DNA from 2 places in the Halanaerobium hydrogeniformans genome. Region 1 is predicted to be linked to the other one. Evidence: riboswitches for the same ligand, from Rfam matches in the RefSeq annotation. Region 1 holds a riboswitch; the other holds the start of a gene.
The links. Region 1 has a riboswitch for magnesium ahead of mgtE (magnesium transporter). Riboswitches for the same ligand answer to the same signal wherever they lie in the genome.

Region 1 (5,173 bases):
ACCATCAAGAAATAGATGAAGAGGTTTATAAAAATGCAGAAAATAAATTATCCAACTTAGACAGCACAAAAAATCAATCGATATTTATTCCCTATATAAATGGAGAAAGAAGTCCGCTTAAAGTCAGCGAAAAAAGTGGTGTTTTTGCCAGGCTAGGTGCTAATTCAGATAGCTGGCAGCTTTTAGAAGCTGTACTGGAAGGTGTGAGCTTTTCTCTAAAACATAACTTGATTGAAATGACCGGCAGCTCCAGCTTATTTGATAAAAAGCTACAGCTTAACTTAATTGGTGGTGGCAGTAAATCTAAAATCTGGCCGCAGATGCTGGCAGATATTTTAGAAAGCAGAGTTAATGTACTTGACTTAGAAGTTGGTGCACCATCTCTGGGAGCAGCGATGATAGCCCTTAAGGCTCTTGGTGAAATTGATGGCTATGGAGAGCTGAGAGAGAACTTTAAAATAACTAAAAGCTTTGAACCACAGAGTAGATTGAAAGATCATTATCAGCAGAAATATGAAAATTATATTCAGTTGGTAAATAAGATTTTTTAGTAATATCTACTGAAAAATTTTATATTCAACTAAAAAGCTCCTGCATATGCAGGAGCTTTACTGATAATATTAAATAAATTCAATTTGTAATTTGCTTTTTTAAGTCATATAATTAAGCTGAAAACAGGCTGAAATTTAAATTTTTTTAACTCAAATGATCTTTAAATAAGGAGCTGAAAAAAATGGCAGGAAATAATATAGAAGAAAAACTTTATCAGAGTATTTTTAAGAGAAAATCGATTAGAAAGTACAGCCAGGAGCCTTTAGAAATGCATAAATTGAATCAGATCAGAGATTTTTTAGCCAGCAGATCAGGACTCTATTCAAACATAGATGTAGAGAGCAAAATTGTTTCCGAAGATAAAATCAGCAGTCTGCTGCCGATCAAAGCTCCCCATTATCTTGTCTTTTTTTCTGAAGAAAAAGACGGGTATTTGCAAAATGCCGGTTTTATACTTCAGCATTTAGATCTTTATCTTTCTTTAATTGGTCTTGGTAGCTGCTGGTTTGGACTTGCTAAAGCAAAAAAAGAAATAGCTGAGCAGTCTCAGCTCAGCTATGTAATAACTCTAGCCTTTGGTGCGGCTGAAGAAAAGCTTTATAGAGAAAATAAAGCAGAATTCCAACGCAAAGAGCTTCAAGAGTTAAGAGATAAAGATATTCATGATGAGCTGATTGAAGCTGCCAGGCTTGCACCTTCAGCAACCAATAATCAGCCCTGGTATTTTAAAGTCTCTCAAAATAGGATAGATCTTTATTTAGAAAAGCCTAACCTTTTAAAAAAGATATTTTATCAAAAAATGAATCAAATTGATATAGGTATTGCAGCAGCTCACTTAAAGTTAGCTGCCACTCACTATAATAAAGATGATAAATTTTTATTCAACTGTCCAAAAGCAGATCAATTAGTTGATTATCTTTATCAATTTTCTTTAAAAGTTAATTAAAGCAGATGGCCTAAAAATACATTTACCAAAAAGAAGTAAATAAATAGGCCGGTAATATCTTTAATGGTTGTGATAATCGGGTCAGAACCTGCTGCCTGATCAAAACCTAATTTAACCAGTAAATAGGGGATCATGAATCCGAGTGCAGTAGCAATAGTAATTGTAAAGGTTAAAGAAAGCCCTACAACAATACCAAGAGCAGGCATCTGCTGCCAGAGGGCTGCAATTATTCCTGCTGCTAGGCCCAGTAATGCGCCCATGCTTAAACCTACCTTTACCTCACGCCACCAGTGCTGAAAAAACCTGCGGACATTGATCTGGCCTAAAACTAAGGCTCTAGTAAAAATTGTTGATGACTGAGTACCAACATTACCACCCATATCCATGATAACAGGGATAAAAATTGCCAGGGCTGCAATTGCCTCTAAACTTGCTTCAAAACCTTCAATCACCAGGCCGGCCAGCATACCACCGATTAAGGTGATAATTAAAAACGGGAGCCGAACCTTCCAGACATCCATCATTGAACCTGAAATCAATACTCTACTCCGGTCTGTTTCATCTTCACCAAAACTACCAAAACCAGCTTTATTTAAAATATCCTCTGTTGTTTCTTCTTCAAGTACATCCATAGCATCATCAAAAGTAATAATTCCAACCAGCCTGTTTTCTCTATCTACTACAGGAACTGATAAAAGATCCTGGTGCTGGAGAAGTCGGGCAACCTCTTCCTGATCAGTATAGGTATTTACAGAAACAGGATTATCATACATTATATTTTCGATTTTTTCTTCGGGATCTGCTATTACCAGAACTCTTAAAGAAAGAACACCTTCAAGCTTTCTCTTGCTGTCAAGGATATAGATCGAATATATAGTTTCTTGATCGATCCCCATTTTTCTGATTTGTTTTAAAGCATCTTCAGCTGTTATTCCTTTTTTAAAGGCAACATAATTGGGGTTCATTATCCGACCTGCTGTTTCTGGAGCATATCCTAAAAGTTCTGCTATTGTGTCTCTTTCTTTTTTGCTAAAAGAGTTCATGATCCTTTTGGCAACTTTCGCGGGTAGTTCATCTAATAGTCTGGCCCGGTCATCAAACTGCAAATCTTCCATTAGTGCAATAACTTCATCTTCAGCAAAATTATTAATTAAATCTTCCTGGAAATTAGGGTCTAATTTTTCAAATACCTCAATTGCAAAGTCTTTATTTAATAATCTAAACACAATGACCTGATCATTTTTTTCTAATTCACGCATCAGTTCAACTATTTCTACTAAATTCAGCTGATTTATTCTTGCTTTCAGCTGTGTCATCTTCTTTTTATCAATGAGATGAGTGATTTCTTCATAAAGTGACATTTTAATTCCTCCTCAATCTTTATTTTTTTAAATTTTATAAGTGTTTGATCATCATCATCAGCCACTTTTGTATCACCCCCAATTAAAATTATTGCCAGGAAAAAGAAAAAGGCTCCCTAAGGAGCCTTGAATAATCAAGATAATAATTTTTAGATTAATTTTACTCCTCATCCTGGCTTTAGCACTATATGACGTAGATTAAAAATCAATCAGCTGCATTGGGTAGGCCTTATTCCGACCGTACCTGTTATACCCATTGGCGTCTCTGGACGTTTTTGGGCAGCAGCCTATATTCATATAGGAGCCTCACCTAACAAGTAATATTTATTTTTTTTAATATTAACACACAATTTTTTTGCTGTCAAGAAAATATTAATTTTTATCTTCTCCAGGTAGATGATATAATGAAAAAAATGAATGAATATTTGTGTAAAACTTTTAAGGGGGCTAATAAATTATGAGAAATGACTGCTGCTGGTGTGGAAAAGATACGACTGGTGGTCCTGTGTTTTCGCTGTCTGCTTCTTTTAATGAAAAGGGTCAAAGTCTGACTGAAGAAGAAGGTTATATTAAAGACTTAAAAACAAGTGATGGTAAAGAAGTCTGGACGATGATTACTGGTGAAAAATCACCTGCTAAAAAAATGGACAGGATATGCTCTTTATGTGCTGTTCGAATAAATGTGCTAGTGAGTTAAAAGAAACTCTTAAAGAAGAAAAATCATTTCTGGATTCCATTTCTTTTTTCTAAAAAACTAAAAATAGTTAATTATTTCTCTTAAAAAGATAAAAGGAGATGGTAGTTGATGCTTAAAGAAAAAAAATTAATAACAGGTGATAAAATACCAGAGATAGGATTTGGAACCTGGGATATAGCAGAAGAAGATGTTGGTAGAGCAGTTGAGATGGCTCTTGAAGCTGGCTATAATCATATAGATACAGCTGAAGGCTATAAAAATGAGGAGGGAATTGGCAGAGCAATTAAAGATTATGATCGCGAAAAATTATATTTAACCTCAAAGGTTCTGCCTAAAAACCTCTATTATGATCAATTGCTTGAGGCTGCTGAAAGATCAATAAATAAATTAGGTGTTGATTATCTAGATCTCTATTTAATCCACTGGCCTAATCCGGCTGTTTCTTTAAGAGAAAGCCTGGCAGCTATGAATAAACTTTATCAAAAAGGGTTAGTAAAAAGCATTGGAGTCAGCAACTTTTCTATATACCAACTAATGTTTGCTTTAAAAATAACTGATGTTCCGATTGCTGTTAATCAGGTAGAATTCCACCCCTATTATTATCAAAAAGAATTACTGGAATTCTGCAAAAATAATGATATTGTTGTGACTGCTTCTGCACCTTTGGCCAGAACAAAGGTTTTAAAAGATGAGCTCATTAAAAGTCTGGCTCAAAAATATGATAAATCAGCTGCTCAGATAGTACTGAAATGGGAACTCGCTAAAGGAGTTGTTCCTTTACCTAAGTCTACTTCTGCAGAGCATATAAAAGCTAATCTTGAATTATATGGATGGGAGATTGAACAAGACGACCTTGAAAAAATTGATCAACTTGAACAGCAGAAAAAAGTATATATGATCAGTTTAGATAGTGAAACCTATGGTATTAATGCTTAAGTATAGATAAAAAATAGAAATGAGGTATTTATGAGAAAAGAATGTACTATAAAAGCACTAAATTATGATAAAGAAATCGAGGCAACTATTTTTGTCGAATTAAAAGGGGAATGTCTTTGCTGGCATGGTTATGGAACAAGTGAAGACAATTGGGAAGAGGAAGAAGTATTTGCTACAGATCATGGAAATCTTTCCCTAAAATCTGTTTCTGCAGCTAATTATAATTATGAAATCGAAGGACTAGGAGAATTTAAGGTTGAGCTCAAGTGGTGTGATTCTTCCGAATCCGAAAAGGATATTGACTTATCATCAATGGGCCAACAGATAGATTTTTAAAATTTAACAAAAAGTTAACAGAGAAGATATAGTTTGTTCAGCTCAATTATGTTAATATTATTTTAAGGAGCTGAGAATATGAAAAAAGAAGTTGTAATTGTTGGAGGAAGTGATGTAGGAATTAGTGCTGCTCTGCGGATCAGAGAGCTTGATCAGAGTCTTAGGCCTTTAATAATAGCTGATAATAAATTTCCTAATTTCAGTATCTGTGGGATTCCCTTTTTCCTAGGGGGAGAAGTAGAAAAATGGCAGGATTTAGCCCATAGAAAAGAGAGTGACATTAAAGCGGCTGGAATAGATTTGCTTTTAGAAACAAGGGTAGAAAAAATTATACCTGAAGAAAAT
Region 2 (5,173 bases), 880 kb from region 1:
CAGGAGCAATAGCTCTAGATGTTTATAGGCAAAATTGGACGTTTATATTAATGGCTTTTTTTATGTTATTGTTATTATTATATGCTGGTTATACTGGCTTAAGAGCCTTAATTTCTTTTGCAGGAAGTGTATATATAATCTGGAATTTACTAATTCCAGGTTTGTTAGATGGCTTAAACCCTTTATATTTTTCTGGTTTCGTTTTGGTAATTTTATCTGCCTTAATTGTTTTTTCAATTGCCGGTTTTACCAAAAAAGGTATTTCAGCTTTTGTTGGGACAGTCAGCAGTTTGTTTATTACCATTGGAGTAGTAGTTTTTTTTGGTAATCGTTTAGCCTTAGATGGTCTTTCTGTTCCTTATGTAGGAGAGGTATTATTTGCTGGTTATATGCATTTAAATATAAGAGATATATTTTTTGCTACTGTAGTTATAGGTGCTTCTGGGGCAGCAATGGATATAGCGATGGATATGGCTGCAACTATAAAAGAAATCAAGTTAAGAAAACCGGATATTAGCTTTTTCGAATTAGCAAAATCGGGCTTTAATGTTGGAAGTGCGGTAATCGGGACAATGACAACCACTTTACTATTAGCATATATCGGTAGTTATATGACTTTATTTATGGCCTTTATGACTAGAGAAGCAAGTTTTGTCAGAATAATGAATTTGAGATTGATTGTATCAGAGATATTAAGAATATTAACTGGCAGTATAGGCATAGTTTTAGTAGCACCAATTACTACCATTTTTGCAGCCTGGATTTATAGTATAGAGACAGATTTCTCTTTATTTGGCATTAAAGATTACTTTTTTTCTAAAAAAGAAGATTAAACTCAAAAGAAGGTGAGAAAATGAGGAAAAAATTATTGTTTTTAATTGCTTGCTTATCAATAGTTTTATTAGTTTCAGGATGTGGAATTATGAGGGGAGAAGAAGCTGAATTTGAAGATCCTAATTTAGAAGCGGCAGTTAGAGAAAACATAGATAAATCATCAGGTGCAATTTATCAAGATGAAATTAAAGATATTAAAGAACTGCATGCTGTAAGCAAAGGAATAGAATCATTAGAAGGAATAGACAATTTGGTAGCATTAGAAACGCTAATTTTAAGTCAAAACCAGATAGAAGATTTATCACCTTTAGTTGAATTAGAAGATTTAAAAGAATTAAATATACAAAGCAATAATATAGCAGATATAACCCCACTTGCTGAATTAGATAAATTAGAAGTCTTAACTTTAGGAGATAATAGAATTAATGATATTTCTCCATTGAAAGAATTAAGTAATTTAAAGAGCATAAATTTAAGTAATAACCAGTTAACCAACATTAGTGAAATTGCTAAGTTAAAAGATTTAGAAAGACTAATTTTAGATCGGAATCAAATTAAAGATATTTCACCTTTAATTAAATTAGATAATTTAAAAGAATTATTTTTTGTTCATAATCAGGTAGAAGATATTTCACCTTTAGCAGAAATTGCTGCTTTAGAAATTTTATCTTTTGGCTATAATAATGTTTCTGATATCTCACCTTTAGTTGAAAATGAAGGATTAGGTCAGGGTGATTTTATTAATTTTGAGGGAAACCATCTTGACTATAGTGAAGGATCAGAAGATATGGAAAATATTAATATTCTGCTGGATCGAAATATCCAGTTACTGTATAGAAGGATGTATTGATTAACAATTGAGTTATATATTTGTAAAAATCTATGTAAAACAAAAAAATTAAATTTTCTTGACATATTCTTCTAATATATATATAATATAGAATAGAAAATTTATATATCCAATTGTTGAGTGAGGCTCCTGTATGGAGATAAGCTATTGCCCAGAAATGTCCAGAGACACCAATGGGTAGAACAGATAGCAGACCGAATTAAGGCCTATCTAAGATAGCTGACTAATATAGTCTATGTCATACAGTGCTAAAGCTTAGACGAGGAGTTGGGTGCTGATAGTTAATCATTGTTAGTAAAGAACTCCTTGTGAGTTCTTTATTTTTTTTTGGTAGGTGAAAGAGAAGTATCTCAATGTATCATAGATAAAAATAAGTTTTTGAGATATACCTTTGGTAATAGTAGGGAGGAAGTAATATGGAAATTTGGGAATTTGTTATAAGGCTTTTGGTAGCTTTGATGGCTGGAGTTATTATTGGTGTCGAAAGAGAATGGCGCAAAAGAATGGCTGGAATTAGAACAAATACTTTAGTTGCTTTGGGAGCAGCACTATATGTTCTATTTTCAATGATGTTTCCAGAAGAAAGTAGTCCGACTAGAGTTGGGGCTTCAATAGTTTCTGGGATTGGTTTTCTTGGTGGAGGTGTTATAATAAAAAAAGGATTTAGCATTAGTGGCTTAAATACCGCTGCTACATTATGGTGCAGTGCAGCTACAGGAGTATTAGCGGGAGCTGGATATTTGAAAGAAGCTATTATAGGTGCTCTTGTTGTACTCATTTCTCATCTTGGCTTGCGTTATTTCCAGGAAAAATTTGTTGGTAAACATAATAATTTTAGAGATTCTGAATGTAAAATTACTATTATATTTAATGATTCTGATTTAAGAGAAGGGACGTCTTGTTTAGAAAAAATAGCTAAAGAGAGTGGTGGAAATATAAAGCATATATCCAGTAATTTTATTCAAGATGATGTTTTAAAAATCACTGCTTATCTACAAATCAAAGGGATAGATGTTAAAATGTTATATGATTTGATAGCTAAGTACTCTAAGCATAAAAAGATAGATAATATAGAATTAGAAATAGATGAGTTTAGCACTGATTTTAAAGCGAATAATGCTAGAGAAGAAAGTAGCTAAATGTAATATTTAAATTAAAAAGAAACTAAAGATCATAATTTTAGATGAGCAATTAATGCAAGCTTTAAATTATGCAGTAAAACAGGGAGAAGACTTAAAGCCCATAAAACTCTAATTCAAGTGTAATTTCGAAATTTTCTCCAATAGTCTTTTGTTTGATTAAACCGATGTTCTTAGCATAATAATGATAGCTTTTATTGTTATTTTCTTGATTAAGAGAAGTAATCTTTATTTGTATCACATCATAAAATGTTCCAGCAGGTACAGTTATAACTTTATCGGTAGAAACAATTCGTCGTTTTTTATCATTTGTTTCCCAGGTAGCACCTTCTTCAAGCGGTAGTTGTAAAATCACCTCTTGAACTTCAGCTTCCTCTTCTAATTTTTTAATTAAATTATTTTCGTCATAAAATTCGGCTTCTGCAAATATTTTTACTATTCGATTTTCTTCAACTTTATAAACTAAAACTATATTTGTACCAGTACCTTTATCTAAAATCTGTCCATACGAGTTTTCTGTGAACATAATTTCTCTTTCCAAACCAGGATGAATTGGTCCTTCACCAGTAAAATTATATGTCATTCCTTCTTGTAATGGTAAATAAGCTTTTAAATTAACAGTTTCTCTTTCATCAGGGACACATCCACCGATAATTAATGATATCAACAAAATAATTAAAAGTTTCTTATAAATTTTAATCTCCTCCTAAAAATAGATTAAAATATAAAATCATACTTTGCTAGTTAATATAATCTTATCATATTAATTCTAAGCTTGCAGCACTAAAATTACAATCAAATTCGGTTAAGAATAGGGGAGATAGCTCAATTCAAAATATATAGAAAAGACAAAATTTGTATAAGCTTTAAAAATATTGGTTCTTTAGCAGGATGTGGAGGATCAGAAGAAGGCTATGATGATCCAACCACCGAGGAAGAAATGCGAGAAGAAGTTGAAGAAGGAGTCGATGAACTTGAAGAAGAATTACAGGATAGTTTTGAATAGTGATTTATTTTAAAAGATCAATTACATTAGAAACAAAAAACCCCCAAGAAACCTGCACTACCAGGGTAAACTTGGGGGAAATTAACTTATTAAATTAAAATGGTGCCGAGGGTGGGACTCGAACCCACACGAACAAAATGCCCACAGCGCCCTCAACGCTGCGCGTCTGCCAGTTCCGCCACCTCGGCTCATCACAATTATAAATTATACCATAAATTATTTCTTTGTCAATAGAAATTGGAAATTTCCTGTTGATTAATTTTAAAAATTTGTCTAAAGATATCGAAAGTAGATAAAATCATTAAGAATGCCCAAATATGCAGGAATTAAGCTAATAATCACGAATATAATTTATAGAGACAAGAGTTCATTAATAGGGAGGTCAATTACATTGGCAGAAAAAAATCCAGAAAATAATCAAAAAGAAGAAAATCAAAAAGAAAATAATAAATACAAATGGTTGGGGATTGCTTTAATAGCTCTGCTTATTTTATTTATTGCTTATACAGGTTATTATCTCGAAAGAGGAATAGAACCTGTAGATGATGATTTAATTGTTGGGGGAGATCAACTTCAAGAAGATCCAGGTTTAATTGACAGACTGTTGGGTTTGATGAATTTAAATGATACTACTTTTGAACAGGAATTAGATATATTATTTGTTGGTTTAGATGATACAGATGATAAAGAACTTGATGAGGTTGAAGCTAACTCAATTATGATAGTTAAAATTAGACCTGAACAGGAAGTAATTATTATCGAGACAGTTGATGAGACTATGGAATATCAAAATAGAGCTTTAAAAGATTTTGATTTTAGAGAATTAAACACTAAAGTAGCTCAGGCAAAGTCCAGGGACTTTGATTATTATCTTTATTTAAATTTTCCCGGTTTTGAAAAAGTAATTGATGAGCTCGGAGGAGTACAGATAACTTTGGATGAGCAGCTGAGAGTCCCAGGCCTGGGTTTAAATTTAAGGGCCGGTAATAATCTTTTATCTGGTAAAGAAGCCTTAAACTTTGTACGCTGGAAGGACTTAGATAATGATACTCGCCTGCAGAGACAGAGACAGGTTATAAATGCAGTAGTAGAAAGAATTAGAGGTAATAATTTTCTCTTTAATGTAAGGGATTTATATAATACGGTTGTTAATACATATAATTCAGTCGAAACAGATATTAGCCCTGTCTTAGCAACAGAGATACTGAATTATTTAAGAGAAAATGACAGTATTGAATTAGAGTTTGTAGATTAAAAGAAAAATTTGTATGCACTAGATTAATCGAGTATAAAGGAGTATATTATTCTTAAAAGCTTTTAAATGCGTCTAATAAACTATTAATG

Region 2: it holds a riboswitch for magnesium, as region 1 does, so the genes downstream of both, HALSA_RS12470 (MgtC/SapB family protein) here and mgtE (magnesium transporter) in region 1, are expected to answer to the same signal.

Annotation. Positions count from the first base shown of each region.
Region 1 is NC_014654.1:762,268-767,440, forward strand. It holds gene HALSA_RS03360 (xylulokinase) at 1-551, shown strand, start outside; gene HALSA_RS03365 (nitroreductase family protein) at 734-1,498, shown strand; gene mgtE (magnesium transporter) at 1,495-2,859, opposite strand; M-box (ykoK) riboswitch at 3,016-3,184, opposite strand; gene HALSA_RS03375 (hypothetical protein) at 3,317-3,556, shown strand; gene HALSA_RS03380 (aldo/keto reductase) at 3,665-4,492, shown strand; gene HALSA_RS03385 (hypothetical protein) at 4,523-4,828, shown strand; gene HALSA_RS03390 (FAD-dependent oxidoreductase) at 4,907-5,173, shown strand, end outside.
Region 2 is NC_014654.1:1,647,062-1,652,234, reverse strand. It holds gene HALSA_RS07525 (YibE/F family protein) at 1-833, shown strand, start outside; gene HALSA_RS07520 (leucine-rich repeat domain-containing protein) at 854-1,684, shown strand; M-box (ykoK) riboswitch at 1,790-1,959, shown strand; gene HALSA_RS12470 (MgtC/SapB family protein) at 2,101-2,823, shown strand; gene HALSA_RS07510 (TapB family protein) at 2,918-3,493, opposite strand; tRNA gene HALSA_RS07505 (tRNA-Leu) at 3,930-4,017, opposite strand; gene HALSA_RS07500 (LCP family protein) at 4,221-5,084, shown strand.